DNA from 3 places in the Variovorax sp. GW821-FHT10B04 genome. Region 1 is predicted to be linked to each of the others. Evidence: predicted binding sites of a transcription regulator. Region 1 holds the regulator's gene; each other region holds the start of a gene.
The links. The regulator sigma-54, encoded in region 1, starts transcription at its own class of promoters, with help from an activator protein. The targets are predictions, from matches to a motif close to TGGCANGNAANCTGCTTT.
Positions count from the first base shown of each region.

Region 2: atzF (allophanate hydrolase) is a predicted target of sigma-54. The motif match lies at 2,136-2,153, and genes of this name have one in related genera.
Region 3: AC07PZ_RS05875 (isopenicillin N synthase family dioxygenase) is a predicted target of sigma-54. The motif match lies at 2,816-2,833, and genes of this name have one in related genera.

Region 1 covers NZ_JBWKNQ010000002.1:595,037-600,555, reverse strand. Annotated here, with positions in the region: gene AC07PZ_RS07835 (ATP-binding response regulator) at 1-1,605, shown strand, start outside; gene AC07PZ_RS07830 (RNA polymerase factor sigma-54) at 1,639-3,207, opposite strand; gene lptB (LPS export ABC transporter ATP-binding protein) at 3,236-4,036, opposite strand; gene lptA (lipopolysaccharide transport periplasmic protein LptA) at 4,033-4,704, opposite strand; gene AC07PZ_RS07815 (thiol:disulfide interchange protein DsbA/DsbL) at 4,829-5,476, opposite strand.
Region 2 covers NZ_JBWKNQ010000018.1:50,911-56,429, forward strand. Annotated here, with positions in the region: gene AC07PZ_RS30045 (AmpG family muropeptide MFS transporter) at 1-212, opposite strand, end outside; gene AC07PZ_RS30050 (M48 family metallopeptidase) at 250-1,098, shown strand; gene AC07PZ_RS30055 (PepSY-associated TM helix domain-containing protein) at 1,124-1,903, opposite strand; gene atzF (allophanate hydrolase) at 2,185-3,888, shown strand; gene AC07PZ_RS30065 (ABC transporter substrate-binding protein) at 3,938-4,954, shown strand; gene AC07PZ_RS30070 (ABC transporter permease) at 5,088-5,519, shown strand, end outside.
Region 3 covers NZ_JBWKNQ010000002.1:165,793-171,311, reverse strand. Annotated here, with positions in the region: gene AC07PZ_RS05885 (BMP family ABC transporter substrate-binding protein) at 1-877, opposite strand, end outside; gene AC07PZ_RS05880 (VOC family protein) at 987-1,376, opposite strand; gene AC07PZ_RS05875 (isopenicillin N synthase family dioxygenase) at 1,767-2,768, opposite strand; gene rutR (HTH-type transcriptional regulator RutR) at 3,035-3,754, shown strand; gene AC07PZ_RS05865 (Fic family protein) at 3,801-4,559, opposite strand; gene AC07PZ_RS05860 (hypothetical protein) at 4,498-5,205, opposite strand; gene AC07PZ_RS05855 (ATP-binding protein) at 5,345-5,519, opposite strand, start outside.

The DNA of each region.
Region 1 (5,519 bases):
ATCACGCTGGTGACGGGCATGCGCGGCCTGCTGCCGCAGCGCATGCCGGCGGTCTTCACGCCCGACAGCCTGCGCCAGGCCCAGCGCGAACACACGCTGCGCACCGGCATCTGGGAATTCGCGCACGGCGCGGCCGGCGTGCTGCTGTTCAACCCCGCCGAACCCGTTCAGCAGATGCTGCTCGGACTGATCGTGATGGGCATGACGCTGTCGTCCGCGTTCTCGGTGTCCTTCTACGTGCCGGCGACGCAGCTGGCGATCGCGCTGCTGCTCGTGCCGGTGATCGCGATGGGGCTGATCGCGGGCTCGTCGACCATGATGGCCGTTGCGCTGGTCGGCATCGGCCTGCTCGCCATGGTCTGGAAACTGGTGGCCGACCACGCGCGGCAACTCGAGGAGAACATCGGCCTGCGCCTGAACGAAAGCACGCTGCGCGAGCAGGCGATGGCGGGGCTGCGCGAATCGGAACGCGCCCAGGCCGAACGGCTTCGCTTCTTCTCCGCCGCCAACCACGACCTGCGGCAACCCGTGATGGCGATCGGCCTGCAGTCCGAGGTTCTGCGCGAGCAGTTGCGCGATGGCGCACCGGCACGCCAGGTGCAGGTCACGGTCGACTCGCTCACGCGCGCGCAGCAGGCGCTCGAGGCGCTGACCAATCAGTTGCTCGAGATCGGCCGCATCGAGGCTGCGGCCGACGCCTTCGCCCCGTCCGCCGTAGCCCTGGCGCCGTTGCTGCGCGATCTCGCCCGGCTGGACGACGGCGGCCGGATCCACGTGCGATGCCCGGCCGACGCGGTGGCCTGGACCGACCCGGTGTCGCTGCGGCGCATCCTTGCGAACCTCGTCGACAACGCGATCAAGTTCGCACCGCACGGCCGGGTGCTGCTGGCCTGCCGGCGGCGCCCGGGCGGCTGGCGCGTCGAGGTGCGCGACGGCGGCATCGGCATCGCGCCGGAAGCGCAGGACCGCGTGTTCGGCGACTTCGAACAGGTCGGAAACACCGAGCGCAACCTGCAGCGCGGCCATGGCCTGGGCCTGGCGATCGTGCGCCGGCTCGCGCAGAAGCTCGGGCTGATGCTCACGCTGCGCTCGGTACCCGGCCGCGGCTCGGTGTTCGGCTTCGTGGTTCCCGAGGCGCCGCCAGGCATGGACACGCCGGCGCTGCACGTCGAGCCGCCGCACGCGAGCGACGACATCGACATCGATCGCAGCGGCGACGCCCTGCGACCCGGCCTGGCCGTGCTGGTGATCGAAGACAACGCGGTCGTCGCGGACAGCCTCGCCGCGCTGCTGCGCCTGTGGGGCGCCACGCCGCGCATCTACGAGAGTGCGGCCGAAGCGCTGGCGCTGGCCGACCTGCATGCGGTCGACGTGGCGCTGTGCGACATCCGGCTTCCCGGCGAACTCGACGGCATCGCGCTGGCCGAACGGCTGCAGACGCTCCAGCCCGCGCTCACGATCGCGCTGGTGTCGGCCGACATCGACGGCGCTGCGCGCAAGCTCGCGAAGGCGCATGGCTGGCATTCGCTGCGCAAGCCCGTTCAGCCGGCCGAACTGCGGGCCGTGCTGCAAGCGGCCGACCGGCGCGCGGCCGGCGTTCACTGACGCGCCGACGCGCGGCAGCCGGGCGGAAGAACCTCAGAGCGCCTTGCGAAGGTTCGCCGGCGCGATGCGCAGCGCTTCGCGGTATTTGGCGACCGTGCGGCGCGCGCAGTCGATGCCCTGTTCCTTCAGCATTTCCGAGATCTGGCTGTCCGACAGCGGCTTCTTCACGCTTTCGGAGCTGACGAACTGCTTGATCAGCGCGCGCACCGCCGTGCTCGACGCGTTGCCGCCGGTCTCGGTGCCGAGCGCCGAGCCGAAGAAGTACTTGAGCTCGACCGTGCCGTACGGCGTCGACATGTATTTGGCGGTGGTCACCCGGCTGATGGTCGACTCGTGCAGGCCGAGCTCGTCGGCGATCTCGCGCAGCACCAGCGGGCGCATCGCCAGTTCGCCGTGGATGAAGAAGCTCTTCTGGCGTTCGACGATCGCGTTGGACACGCGCAGGATCGTGTCGAAGCGCTGCTGGATGTTCTTGATGAACCAGCGCGCTTCCTGCAGCCGTTGCGACAGCGCCTGGCTGCCTTCGCCCTTGTGCGACTTGAGCGCACCGGCGTAGATGTCGTGCACGCGCAGGCGCGGCATCACGTCGGGATTGAGCATCACCCTGAACTTGATGTTGGTGCCGCGGCCGGTGCGCGTGACGATCACGTCCGGCACGATCACGTTGCGCTCCACGTCGACGAAGCGCCGGCCCGGCTTGGGCTCGAGCGTGGCGATCAGCTGCAGCGCGCTGCGCACCTCGTCCTCGTTGCTGCGCGTGAGCGTGGCCAGGCGCTTGAAGTCGCGCCGCGCCAGCAGTTCCATCGGCTGCTTGCAGATGGCGATGGCGGTCTTGCGGATCTGGCGCTCTTCGTCGTCGTCCTGCGGAGAAGCCAGCGCCTTGAGCTGGATCGACAGGCATTCGCCGAGGTCGCGCGCCCCGACACCGACCGGCTCCAGGCTCTGCAGCAGGCCGAGCGCGACCTGGAAGTGATGCACCAGGTCGTCGAACTGGTCGTTGTCGTCGCCCGCCAGCCCGGAGGCCAGCGAGGGCAGCGTGTCTTCCAGGTAGCCGTCGTCGTTGAGCGACTCGATCAGGAAGCGCAACGCCGCGCGGTCGTTCTCGCCGAGCCGCAGGCTCAGCGCCTGGCGATGCAGGAAGGACTGCAGCGACTCCTGGCTGCGCGCCAGTTCGGTGGCATCGGCACGCTCGTCGTCGCCCAGGTTGTTGTTGCGCGCGGGTGCGTCGCCGCCCCACTCGCTGTCGTCGGGTGTGAGTTCGACCGTGCCGTCGCCTTCCCAGTCGGGCTGCGCCTCGACCGCGTCGACGGTCGCCGGTTCGGCCTCGGTGGTGGTGGAAGTCTCCGTGGTCGTCGAGGACGAGGTGGACGCCCCGGGGCTGAAATCGTCGTCGCGCGGCGGCGGCGCATCGGCCGTGTCCACGCCGAATTCCTCGCGCGCCGCTTCTTCCGCGGTGCGCTCGAGGAACGGGTTCTCGTCGAGCATCTGCTCGACTTCCTGGCTCAGCTCGAGCGTCGACAACTGCAGCAGCCGGATCGACTGCTGCAACTGGGGCGTGAGCGCGAGATGCTGCGAAACGCGCAGCGACAAGCCCTGTTTCATGCGGCGTGTGGAACCTGCGTATGTGCCATCACATCCTGAAATGCTCGCCGAGGTACACGCGCCGCACCTCTGCGTTGTCGACGATCTCTGATGGTGTGCCCTTCGCGAGCACGTGCCCGTCGCTGATGATGAATGCGTGGTCGCAAATGCCCAAGGTCTCGCGCACGTTGTGATCGGTGATCAGCACGCCGATTCCGCGCTCCTTGAGGAAGCTGATGATCCGCTGGATCTCGATGACGGCGATCGGGTCGATGCCCGCGAAAGGCTCGTCCAGCAGGATGAAGCGCGGCTGCGTGGCCAGTGCGCGCGCAATCTCGACGCGGCGGCGTTCGCCGCCGGACAGCGCAAGCGCGGGCGAGGCGCGCAGATGGTCCACGCGCAGGTCGTTCAGCAGTTCGCTCAGCCGCTCCTCGATGCGCTGCCGCGACAGCGGCACCGGGCGGCCGGCCGCGTCGGGCTCGGTCTGGAGCTCGAGCACCGCGCGCACGTTTTCCTCGACCGACAGCTTTCGGAAGATCGACGCTTCCTGCGGCAGATAGCTCAGGCCCATGCGTGCCCGACGGTGGATCGGCATGTGCGCGATCGGCTCGCCGTCGATGGTGATGTCGCCTGCATCGGCGCGCACCAGCCCGACGATCATGTAGAAGGACGTGGTCTTGCCGGCGCCGTTCGGGCCGAGCAGCCCGACGACTTCGCCCTTCTGCACGTCGAGCGACACGTCCTTGACCACCTTGCGGCTGCCGTAGCTCTTCTGCAGCCCGCGCACCTCGAGGCGGCTGCCCGGCTCGGTGGCACGGGAAGACGGGAGGGTCGTTGAAGCGGCCGTCACTTGCGTGGTTCCCCGCCACCCAGCGTGGTGGTCGACCGCAGGCCGGTGCCCGGTGCGGGTGTCGGTGTGGCCGCACCGGCCGGCGCCGAGGCGGCCGCCTTCGGCGTGAGGATCGCCCGCACGCGGCTGCCGCGTTCACCGGTCGCGATGCTTGCATCCGGCGGCATCGGCGCACCGTTGACGGTGAAGGTGTCGTTGCTCTGGTCGTAGATGATCAGTGCGCCGGTCGTTTCGTCGTTCGGCGTGGCACCCAGCAGGCGCCGCATCACGGCGCGCCGGATGAACTTGACGTTGTCGGCGCGGCTGTCGTATTCGATGACTTCGGACTCGCCCTCCGTCCACTCGTCGGTACCGGTGTCGCGCTTTTGCTTGTAGTACGCAAGTTTGCCTGGCGCTGCGGTAACGACGCCGTACTGGTAGCCCTCGGGATCCTGCCGGACGTCGATGCGCGCGCCGCGGATGATGATCGTGCCCTTGGTCACGACCACGTTGCCGGTGAACACGCTGGTCTGCTTGAGGTCGTCGTAGCGCAACGCATCGGCCTCGATGTTCATCGGTTTGGCCCGATCGGCCTTCTCGGCCTGGGCCGCCGGCCACAGCGCGGCCAAGGCGAGCACGCACAGGGCAGCGCGGACGACGGGGATGAAGGAGGAGAAGGTTCTGTTCATAAAGGCACGAAACTTGCTGAACGATTGTATGCGTCTGTGAAAAGTCCCCCGAAGACGCGCAAGTGAAAAAGCCCGCCGAGGCGGGCTTCAGCAGCGTGTGCCCGGCCGATGCCGGCGAGGAACTTCAGCCCTTGCGCGCTTCGCCGACGAGGTACTCGCAGACCTGGAGCGCCTTCTCGAGGCTGCCGGCGGTGTCGCCGTCTACATACCAGCGGCCGGCCACGCCGAGCGCGGGCACGCCGGCCACCTGGTAATCGGCCGTGACCTGCGTCGCTCGCTTGGCCTTGCCGACAACGGTAAAGGATTTGAACAAATCGCCGAACTTCTTGGCATCCAGTCCCGGCTGCTTCGCGGCCCAGGCCAGGATCGCGTCGTCGCCGAACAGGCGCTGCCGCTCGCCGTGGATTGCCTGGAAGATCTTCAGCTGGAACTCGTCGACCTTGCCCATCGCCTCGAGCGTGTAGTACAGGCGCTGCTTGACTTCCGTGTCGTTGCCGACGAAGGGCACCGGGATGCGCTTGAAGGACACATGCGGCGGCAGCGTCTTGATCCAGGGTTCGAGGCGGGGCTCGAACGCTGCGCAATGCGGGCAGTTGTACGAGAAGAATTCGACCACTTCGACCTTGTCGGCGGGCGACTCGACGGGGGCGCGCTTGCCCAACACGATGTAGTCGGTGCCGGCCTTGGGCGCAGCGCCCTGGGCGTTCACCCGGGAGGCGAATGGAAGCAACCCGAGGGAGGCTGCGGTCAGCGAAAAATCACGGCGTTTCATTGAAAAGTTTCTCCTGTGGCCTGAAAGAGCCGCCAAACGGGCG
Region 2 (5,519 bases), on a different contig from region 1:
ACCAGGCCGACCCAGCTCAGATAGCCGATCGCGGTGCGCGCCACGCCGGCCTCGCGCAGCCGGAAGCTCAGCGTGCCGAGCACCAGCAGCAGCGGCAGGCCGGCCGCGAAGCCGAGCGCCAGCATCCGCAGCGTCGCGGGTTCGAGGTAGACCCGCAGCGCATCGCGCCAGCGCAGGGAAGGGGAAGCGTCGGCGGCGGGAGGTGTGGACATTGCGGGCAAATCGTGGCGGCCTGCTTATTATTCCCGCATGTGTTTCCTCTGCGGACCCGATGCCGATGTATCACGTGGCGGCCGCCCCTGGCAGGCCCGCCGCGCCTTCCTGCTGGCGGCGGCCGGCAGCGCGGCGCTGCCCGCGCTGGCGCAGGTCGACGTCGGCCGCGCATCGGTCGCGCGCAACTTCGTGTCGGCCGACAACATCGAGCGAGCCGGCACTCAGCAGTACGGAGAATTGATGTCGCAGGCCAGGGCGAAGGGCGCGCTGGCGCCGCCGGGCAATGCGCAACTGCAGCGGCTGCGCGCCATCGCGCAGCGGATCATTCCTTTCGCCGCCCAATGGAACCCGCGCGCCGCCCAGTGGAAGTGGGAGGTGAACCTGATCGGCAGCAAGCAGATCAACGCCTTCTGCATGCCGGGCGGGAAGATCGCCTTCTTCACCGGCATCCTCGACCAGCTCAAGCTCACGGACGACGAGGTCGCCATGGTCATGGGCCATGAAATGGCGCATGCGTTGCGCGAACATGCGCGCGCCCGGATGGCGAAGAACGCGGGCACGGGCGCGGCGCTGTCGATCACGGCGCAACTGCTCGGACTCGGCCAGGTCGGCGACATGGCGGCGCGTGCGGGCACGCAGCTGATCTCGCTGCAGTTCAGCCGCAGCGACGAGTCCGAGGCCGATCTGGTGGGGCTGGAACTGGCCGCCCGGGCCGGCTACGACCCGCGTGCTGCCGTGTCGCTCTGGACCAAGATGGCGGCGGCCTCGAAGAACCAGGGCGGCTTGAGCTTCCTGTCGACCCACCCGAGCGGCCCCGACCGCATCCGCACGCTGCAGGCCAACGTGCCGAAGGTCGAGCGGCTGTACCGCGACGCCAAGCGCTGAGGCGCCGGACCGGCCGCCCGCAGGCTCAGCCCACCCGCATCAGCACGATCACCGCGTAGACCAGCACGGACAGCCCCAGCAGACTGAAGCCGACGGTGCGGCGCCGGTTGGTCTGCACCCAGAGGATCACGCCGGAGATCGACAGGAAGATCAGGCTGCCGGCCAGCGTGTCGACCAGCAGGATCCAGGGGACCGACATGCCGGTGCCCTTGTGCATGTTGGTCAGCGTCGCGACGAAGCCGTTGCTGGTGCTGGTGACCGCGACCGAGCGGTTGCCGGCCCAGTACTCGGCCTGCACCGCCGCATGGGGGCCGCCGAAATTGAAGGTCCAGCGCGCCGGCTGCATCAGGCGCGGTGCGGCTGCAGGCGCCGGCGCGGTCGTCGCTTCGGGCGATGCTGCGGGTGCCGCGTGAGTGCCGGCCTCGGCCTTGCCGCCCGGCGTCTTCTCTGTCTTCTCGGTCCAGGCCACGGGGCGGGCGGGCTCGACGCGGGTGTTGTTCGGCGGGCCGTCGAGTTCGAGTGCCTTCTGCAGCCATGCCGCCATGGCTTCCGGTGTCGCGGGCGCCGGATCGGGCAGGGCGAGCTGGCTGTTGGCGCGTGCCTGCGTGACCGCCGGCAGCTTGAGTACCGCGCGGTGGTTCAGCCAGATCCCGCTGAAACCGAAGGTCAGGCCGAGGATCGCGCCCCAGAGTCCGAACCAGCCGTGCGTCTTGCGGACCCAGCGCACGAAGGCGGCGCGACGATGGTGCGGATGTGGCGCGGCGGTGCGCACCGGCGGTGCAGTCGAGGTCGGAACGGCGGCCATCAGGAGGCGCTCCGCGAAAGGAAAGGCGGGGGCTGGATCGTCAGATGCATCGGTGGGGCGGGTAGGAAGGCGGCGCATTTTCCGCGCGCTGCGCAAGCGGGCAAACCAGAGGTCGCATCGCATATTAGATGCGAATGGATTGCATTGTCTTTTACTCGCCTAAGCATGACGGGCTGCGGCGCAACCGCATCGGCGCATGGCCTGGCGCGTGCGACTTGGCATGTGCAGCCGCTGGCACGCCGCTTGCATCTCAACTTGTACACAAGACAGGATGCTTGACGATGGTGCATGAAACGACTTCCGCAGCGCCAGGCGATTCCACCGCCTGGATTACGAAGATCGAGCCGCCCATGGCGAATTCCAACGCCATGCGCAGCGGCCCGCTCGCCGGCCTCCGCTTTGCGGTCAAGGACAACATCGACGTGGCGGGCGTGCCCACCACCGCGGCCTGTCCGGCCTTCACCTACCAGGCCGGCGCCCACGCACAGGTGGTGCAGCGCCTGCTCGATGCCGGTGCGGAACTGGTCGGCAAGACCAATCTCGACCAGTTCGCCTGCGGCCTGAACGGCACGCGCTCGCCCTACGGCCCGGTGCCCAACAGCTTCGACCCACTCTATGTATCCGGCGGCTCCAGCTCGGGCTCCGCCTGGGCGGTGGCGACCGGCGCGGTCGACTTCTCGCTCGGCACCGACACCGCCGGCTCGGGCCGCGTGCCGGCCGGCCTGAACAACATCGTGGGCATCAAGCCGACCAAGGGGCTCGTCAGTGCGCGCGGCGTGGTGCCGGCCGCGCAGAGCGTCGACTGCGTATCGATCTTTGCGCGCACCGTCGACATCGCGGCGCGCGTGCTGCAGGCGGCGATGGGGCCGGATGCCGGCGACCCCTACTCGCGCACGCTCGCGCTGACCACCGCGCCGCTGCCGGTGCGGCCGCGTGTCGGCGTGCCGAACCGGCTCGACTTCTTCGGCGACGCGCAGGCCGAGGCGGCCTTCGCGCAGTCGCTCGACCAGCTCGAGGCATTGGGCGCCGAGCTCGTGCCGATCGACTACGCGCCGCTGGCCGAAGCGGCGGCGCTGCTGTACGAGAGTGCGCTGGTGGCCGAGCGCTATGCCGCCGTGCGCGGCTTCTTCGACATGCACGAGCACGAGGTGATCGAGCCGGTGCGCAGCATCCTGGCGCGCGGCCGCGACTACAGCGCCGCGGACTTCGTCGATGCACAGACCCGGCTGCGCGCACTCGGCCAGCGCGCGGCGCCGATGTGGCAGCACATCGACGTGCTCGCGGTGCCGACGGCGCCGGCCAGCTACACGATCGCGCAGATGCAGGCCGACCCGGTCGCGCTCAACCAGAACCTGGGCGCGTACACCAACTTCGTGAACCTGCTGGACTACGCCGCGATCTCGGTGCCGACCTGCCTGCGTGCGGACGGCCTGCCTTTCGGCATCACCCTGGTCGGCCCCTGCGCCAGCGACTTCCAGCTGGCCGAGCTCGGCCAGCGCATCCACCACGCCAGCGGGCTCACGCTCGGCGCCACCGGCCAGGCGCTGCCCGAGCCCGTCGCCTTGCCGCTGGTGAAGCCGACCGCCACGGTGCAGGTCGCCGTGGTCGGCGCCCACCTGTCGGGCATGCCGCTCAACGGCCAGCTGACCGAGCGCGGTGCCGTGCTGCTGCGCGAGACGCTGACCGCGCCCGAATACCGCCTCTTCGCGCTGCCCGGCACCGTGCCGCCCAAGCCCGGCATGGCGCGCGTGGCCGCCGATGGGGCGTCGCTGATCGTCGAGGTCTGGGAAATGCCCGCCACCGCCTACGGCTCCTTCGTCGCGCTGATCCCCGCACCGCTGGGCATCGGCACGCTGAAGCTGGTCGACGGCAGCAGCGTGCAGGGCTTCGTCTGCGAGTCGCTGGCACTCGACGGCGCCGAGGACATCACGCACCACGGCGGCTGGCGCCGCTACATCGCTTCCCGCCAGGCCGCTTCGGCCTGAGCCGTCCCTTTCACCCGTTCCGCTTTCGACATCACACAGGAGTTGCTTCATGGATACCCAGGAAAAAACCTTCCCGAGCGCCGCCGCACGGCCATCGCGCCGCCAGCTGCTGCAGACCGGCGCCGCCGGACTCGCCGTGCTGGCTGCGCCCGCGCTGGTGCGCGCCCAGTCGATGCCGAAGATCCGCATCGGCTTCTGGCCGGTCGCGGCCGGGCTGCCGTTCTTCGCGGCCGTCGACAAGGGCTACTTCAAGGAAGCCGGCCTCGACGTCGAGCCGCTCAAGTTCGCGGGCGCGCAGCAGGTGATGGAAGCCATGCTCTCGGGCCGTTCTGACGGCAGCGCCAACGGCACCGGCTCGGCCAACCTGGCGATCGGCGAGATCGCGCAGCCGGGCCTGTTCAAGATCTTCTGCACCAATCCGAGCAACGCCAAGTTCGTGCTCGACGAGTTCATCGTCGCCAAGGACAGTGCGTTCAAGACCATGGCCGACCTGAAAGGCAAGAAGGTCGCGTCGGGCCCCGGCATTCAGAACGTGACGCTCGCCAAGACCATGCTGGAGCGCGCGGGCGCGACCGGCGCGACGGTCAGCGAACTGCCGATCGGCCAGCACGTCGCCGCGCTCGTGGCCGGCCAGGTCGACGCCTGCTACACGCTGGAGCCGACCGGCACCGTCGGCCGCATGAACGGCACCACGCGCGTGCTCGAGGCCGGCGTCGTCGCCAAATACATCCTGGGTGACCCGATGGCACCGTGGCATGGCGGCGCCGCCAGCCTGACGACCGAGTTCATCAAGAAGAACCCCGAGGCGACGAAGAAATTCATTGCCGCCTATGCGCGCGGCGTCGAGCTGGTGCGCACGCAGCCCGACGACGCACGCCAATACATGAAGGGCTACACCGCCATCGAAGGCGCACTGACCGCCGAAGTGCCGCTGGCCTCGTACATGCTCTACAACGAGTTCAAGCCGAGCGACGTCGCGTACTTCCAGAAGTTCTACGACCTGTTCACCGACAAGGGCATCTTCGAGAAGAAGGTCGCCGTCGACGGTCTTCTCTACAAGGGCTGAAGCATGAGGCCCGCCCCCAGGCTGCGCGCACTGCGTGTCGCTTCGCCAACCCCCTCGCGGGGGCGATACCAGCGGCCCGGCAAAGCCGGTTCCGCGGTATCCCTGAAAGAACCCAATCAGAAGGAGTACCGACATGGCTGAAGCGGCCGCCCCCGTAACCAAGCCCTGGACGCCGCCCGCGGCCAACGCATCGACCGCTGCGCCCAAGCCACCGCTGTGGGACAAGCTGCTGCCGGCGATCGGGCCGATCGTGCTGTTCATCGTGTGGGACCTCGTGGTCCGGCTGGGCTTCATCAAGCCCATCCTGCTGCCCGCGCCGGCCGACACGGTGGCCACGCTCATCACCGGACTGGCCGGCGGGCCGTTGCTCACCGACTTCGCGGTGACGGTGTGGCGCACGGTGCAGGCCTTCGTCATCGCCGCGGTCATCGGCGTGCCGCTGGGCGTGCTGCTGGGCAGCAACGAGAAGCTGTACCGCAGCGTCGAGTTCCTGATCGACTTCTTCCGCTCCACCCCGTCGTCCGCGCTGATCCCGCTGTTCCTGCTGATCTTCGGCGTGTCCGAC
Region 3 (5,519 bases), 430 kb from region 1:
CGCCGTCCTTCATTTCGATGAAGGCGCCGTACGGCGACGGCTTCCAGCCGCCGGCCATGACCTTCTTCAGCTCGGGCGTGAGGAACTTGTCCCAGACCCAGACCGACGAGCACAGCGTGGCCTTGGGCGCGAACTGGCGCAGGTCGCGGTGGTGGCCGGTGCCGTACACGCCGCGCTCCTGAGCGACGATCTGCGGCGTCGGCGAGTCGACGTGCTGGCCGATCACGTCGGCGCCTTGGTCGATCAGCGCCATCGCCGCGGCGCGCTCCTTCACCGGGTCGTTCCAGGCGCCGGTGTAGATCACGTTGACGGTGGCGTTCGGGTTCATCTTCTGTGCGCCGAGCGCGAAGGCGTTGACGGTCCAGTTCACCACGCCGAAGGGGTTGGCCGCGACGAAGCCGAGCTTGCCGGTCTTCGACGCCGCGCCCGCCGCCATGCCGCAGAGGTACTGGCTCTCGTAGGTGCGGCCATAGAAGGACTCGAGGTTGGCGCCGTTGGTGGTGCCCGAGCCGTTCAGGAAGGCGACGTCCGGGTACTTGGCCGCGAGCTCCTTGAAGGTGTCGGAGTAGCCGAAGGCCGTGCCGATGATGATGTTGGCACCGCGCGAGATGAAGCGTTCGGCCGCCGGCTTGATGGCCGACGCGTCTTCCGGCACGTTCTCGACGAACTGGATCTTCTTGCCGAGCGCGGCCTCGACCTTGATGCGCGCCTCGTCGAAGGCCTGCGTCCAGCCGCCGTCGTTCTTCGGGCCGAAATAGAGCATCGCAATCTTGGGTTCGCCCTTCAGGGTGAAGCCGTCGGCGGCCAGGGCCGTGCCCGACATCGTTGCGCAGGCCGCCAGTGCGGCGGCAGCGGTGAACATCAACTTTTGCAACATGAACGACCTTTCGTGGAAGAGACAGGGAAGAGAAAAGCGATGCGGTCCACGGCGCGCTGCGGCGCTCCGGCAAGGGCGATGAGGGTGCGGCGCCCGGCGGGCCGGCGCGTCACACCATCATGAAGTTGATGCGGAACACGTTGCCCTCGGGGTCGAGCAGCACCGACTGGTACCAGTCGTAGTACGTCACGTACGGCGCCTTGATCAGCGTCGCGCCGGCGGCGACCGCCACCGGCACCATGCGGTCGACGTCGGCCTGGCTGTCGACGTCGATGTTCAGCAGGAACTTCACGCCGCTCGTTTGCGAGAACTCGGACAGATGCAGCAGCTCGTATGCATCGAGCGCGTTGAAGCCCAGGCTCGACTTGCCAGTGTCGAGCCCGCGGAAGATCGGCGAGCGGATCGCCTCGATCTCCGGGAAGCCGAACACGCGCTGGTAGAAGCCGCTGAGCGCGACCACGTCCTTGGCGAAGACGTTGACGTAGGAAAGATGGGCCATGTCAGGGTCTCGGTGCGCGTTATGGGTGTTTGCGGAGCTCTTGCCTGGGGCGTTCTTGCACGGGGCGCAGGGGTTCGTTGCGCGTGCGCAGGCCACCGGGTACTCCCCTCCGCGAATGTCCCCCGCCTTCGGCTCCTCCTTGATTTCGCTGCGGGGAGCACCCGGCGCCCCGCGCACGAGGAGAGGCGGTTGTTGCGCGGCCGATGAGCCACGATTGCGCCCAAGGCTCACGTCGATGGCGTGCTCCCCGCAGCGAAATCAAGGAGGAGCCGGCAGCCGAAGTATGACGGCGGGGGACATTCGCGGAGGGGAGTACGCCGTCGGCGTGAGCCCGCCCCGACCCAGGCACTTCACCCAGTACGCAGCGAATCAAAAAGCCAGCCTTCATGCTCAAGCCGTCGCCTTGGTGCCGCCGAAGGTCGTCTGCTTGACGAACTTCGAGGTGAGATGGTCGCCCGATGAAATCGGCGCGTACTTGGGTTGCTCGCCCGGTGCCAGGCAGCTCGGCAGGCACTCGACCATCGCGTCGTAGTTGGGTTGGTGGAAGAACACCAGCGACTGCCGGCGGTTGGTGCTCGCCACCTCGAACGGCGGGTTCACGACGCGGTGCAGCGTCGACACCCACTGGTCGTTGGTCCACTGCATCATGAGGTCGGCGATGTTCACCACCAGGCCGCCTTCCACCTGCGGCACGTCGACCCACTGGCCGGCCTTGTTGAAGACCTGCAGGCCCTTGTCGTCGGGCAGCACGACGGTCAGGCTGCCGTAGTCGCTGTGGGCGCCGGCGCGCAGCTGGCCGGGCAGCGGCTGCTCGCGCTGCGGCGGATAGCTCAGCACCCGGAACATGCTGATGTGCTTGTCGATCTTGTCGTCGAAGAAGGTCTCCGGCAGCTTCAGCCCCAGCGCGAAGATGCGCATCAGCGAACGCGACAGATCGGCCATCGCCTCGAAGTAGCTTTCATAGGCTTCGCGGAAACCTTCGATCGGCGGCCAGCTGTTGGGCTCGAAGTGCGGGCCGGCGGCCGGGCCGCGGTGGTAGTCGTCGTCGGGCACGCCGGACGGGCCGATGGAGAACGATTCCTTCAGGTCGCCGGGTGCGGCTTCCTCGAGGCTGTACGACAGGCCTTCCTCGCCGACCGCGCTGTAGCCGCGCACAGCGTCCTCGCGCGGCCGGTCGACCTTGCGCTTCTCGGCCAGCGGCAGGTCGAAGAACTCGCGCGACAGGGTCGACACGCGCGCGATCAGCGCCGGGTCGATGCCGTGGTTGGTGATCACCAGGAAGCCGATGCTGCGGCAGGCGTCGTCGACCTGGCGCGCGAGCGCGGCACGGGCCTCCGGCGAGTCCGAGAAGTAGGGCGCAAGGTCGATGATGGGAACGGACAGCAGGGTCATGCCGGGAATCCTCGAAACAATGCGCTCGCGGGCGCCATGGCACGGGACATGCAACGTCTGTGCCAGTTGGACCAAATGGACAAATACGATAGCCTGCGGCCCCGGTTTGCACCGATGGCGGCCGTCACTGCCGGTGTGGCGCATCGCCATGCATCGCCTTGGTGCGTCCTGCCGGCGTGGCGCACCGCCGTGCGGGGAAGAGCCGTACCGATGCCCGGCGGGCGCCGCAACCCTTGAATCCGAAGACACAGGAAGCCATCCCCGACATGCCCAAGACTGCAGGAGGCGCCGGCGCGGCGCTCAAGCCGGCCACCAAGCCATCGCTGCGCGCGCTTGCCAAGCGACCGGCCGGACCGCGCAGCCCCGCTGCGGTGAGCCGCCGGATGCGCCAGATCGAAGACAAGCGCAGCGTGATCCTGGCGGCGGCGCTCGGGCTGTTCTCGCGCTACGGCCTGCACGGCACCAGCGTCGACCAGGTGGCTGCGCGCGCCGACGTCTCCAAGAGCAACCTGCTCTATTACTTCGCGAACAAGGAAGAGCTCTACGTGAGCGTGCTGCGCGACCTGCTGGCCGTCTGGCTGGAGCCGCTGCGCGGCTTCAGCGCCGAGCAGGACCCGCGCGAAGCGATCGCGGCGTACATCCGCCGCAAGCTCGTCATCTCGCGCGACCAGCCCGATGCATCGCGCCTGTTCTGCCTCGAGATGATCCAGGGCGCGCCGCTGCTGCGCGACGAGCTGGGCCGCGAGCTGCGCGACCTGGTCGAACGCAAGTCCGAGGTGGTGCGCGCCTGGGTGGCGTCGGGCAAGCTCGCCCCGGTCGACCCGCACCACCTGATCTTTGCGCTCTGGGCCACCACCCAGCACTACGCCGATTTCGCGGTGCAGGTGCAGGCCATCACCGGCCGCACGCTGGCCGAGCCCGCCTTCTTCGAGGAAACGGTCGACAACGTGCAGCGCATCGTGCTGCAGGGGATCTCGGCGCCTTAGCTGTTGCCTCGGATTTTGGTCAAGGCATCTGCCAGTGCCTGGGTGATTACGCGCCGGGGGTGTCCAAAAGATCGTCCTCTTCACCACGTGAGCGCTTCGTTTCGCGATACGACGTCATGGCCCGTTCGTCGCTCGTGTCGTAGGCAATGTCTTCAGCAGTCGGACCCAGGCCGTCCAAGCCAGGTAACTCGCGCAGTTGCCTGACCAGGTCATCCGACCTGGTCGCCGGTCGCAGGAATGAAACGAGATAGTTATCCAGATGCATGCCGCTCGTGTCCTTCAACTCGCGGGAAAGTGCATCCAGATAGGCCACCTTGTTTGTTGCTGGCCAATCGATCAGAAACTCGGCGCGACGGCACAACTCGGTGTGCACCAGCATCATGGTGCGCCCATTGCCGTCGAGAAAAGGGTGCGCCCAGGCAAAGGCACCCATGACTGCACCAGGCTTTCGACGAATCTTGTGGGCGTCGTTCCCCATGTTGAGTCCCCACTGGACCGCTTTGGCAATGAGCGACGCCTTCTCGAAGTCGACCAAGCCACTCTTGCTGACTTGCGCAGCCACGCCGAGCTGTTGGCGATCCTGTCCTGCCCAAGGATAGAACTCGACGAAGAGAATCTCGTGCACTTTGCGAAAGTGCGCGTAAGAGATGGGTCCCCGAATGCGACGCAGAAAATCCATTGCTTCTTCGAGATGAGCCTCAAAGAAGACTTTCTCCTGAACCTTTACAAGGCTGAGGTCCTTTTCAACCTCGATGTTTCTCAGGTAGCCGGCTTTGTGGAAGTCCCCGAACGGATCGAACGGCATCCTGCTGCTCTCTCATGTGGTTGGTCATCAGGCGGGCAAGCTGCCGGCCGTCGATGACGGATTTCCTGCGCAGCGTGGCGAGGAGCTTGCCTGTGACATCCAGTCGCCCGTCGTCCCCAGCCAGACGCGTGATGGCCTCGGCAAAATCGTCAAGTCGCGTGCGTGCGTAGGTCACACCGTAAGCCTGCGCCAAATCTGCCACGAACGCTCCCACACCTTGAACTGGCAGGTGAGCAACGTCCTTGGGTAGTTTGGGCAGCGCGGCATGGCGTTTGCGCCGATGCCGAGTGGTTTGGATCGCGGCGCGCGCAGCTGGCTGCTTATTGGCAGGCTCCGTCTCAAGCCATGTCAGGCTGCGCCCTTCCATGGACTCGATAGGCGAAATGCTGGGCATGCGGCCTGTTTTGGCGAAGATCTCGCGAGCGAGTAAATCGGGCGGGGCGGCCAACTCGCAGCCACCTTGCGAATTGCAGATGGTCTTGGCGTATATGCCTGGGCTCAGACGAATCAGTCGGCCGTTAGCGATCAGACGTTTGATGGCCTCGGTGAGCTGGCTCTTGCTTCCAAGTTGTGCAAGCTCGCGTCGAAGCACAACGTGGTCCGCGCGCTTACTCAGCGACAGCAGTAATTTGCTTTCCAGTTTCATGCCTTCATCCGAATTCGAAGCCGCAGCCCGTACAGACCAGCTGCATCTTAATGTGCGGAGAATTTGCTTGAGAGTCAATGGGTTACGCCAGTTCTCGGTGCCTGGACGCCGGCCGCTTGGCTGGGCCGCGATTGCGGCTTTATCCGACCGAGGCGGTTGACATGCATCGCACCGGGAAGCGCGCCGTGAACACGACCTGCCCGGCTTCATGACGGTAGGCGATCGTGCCGCCGTGCCCGCGCACGATCGCCTGCGCGATGTGCAGGCCCAGCCCCAGTCCGCTCTTGTTGCGCACGTTGGGCTCGGCCTGGCGC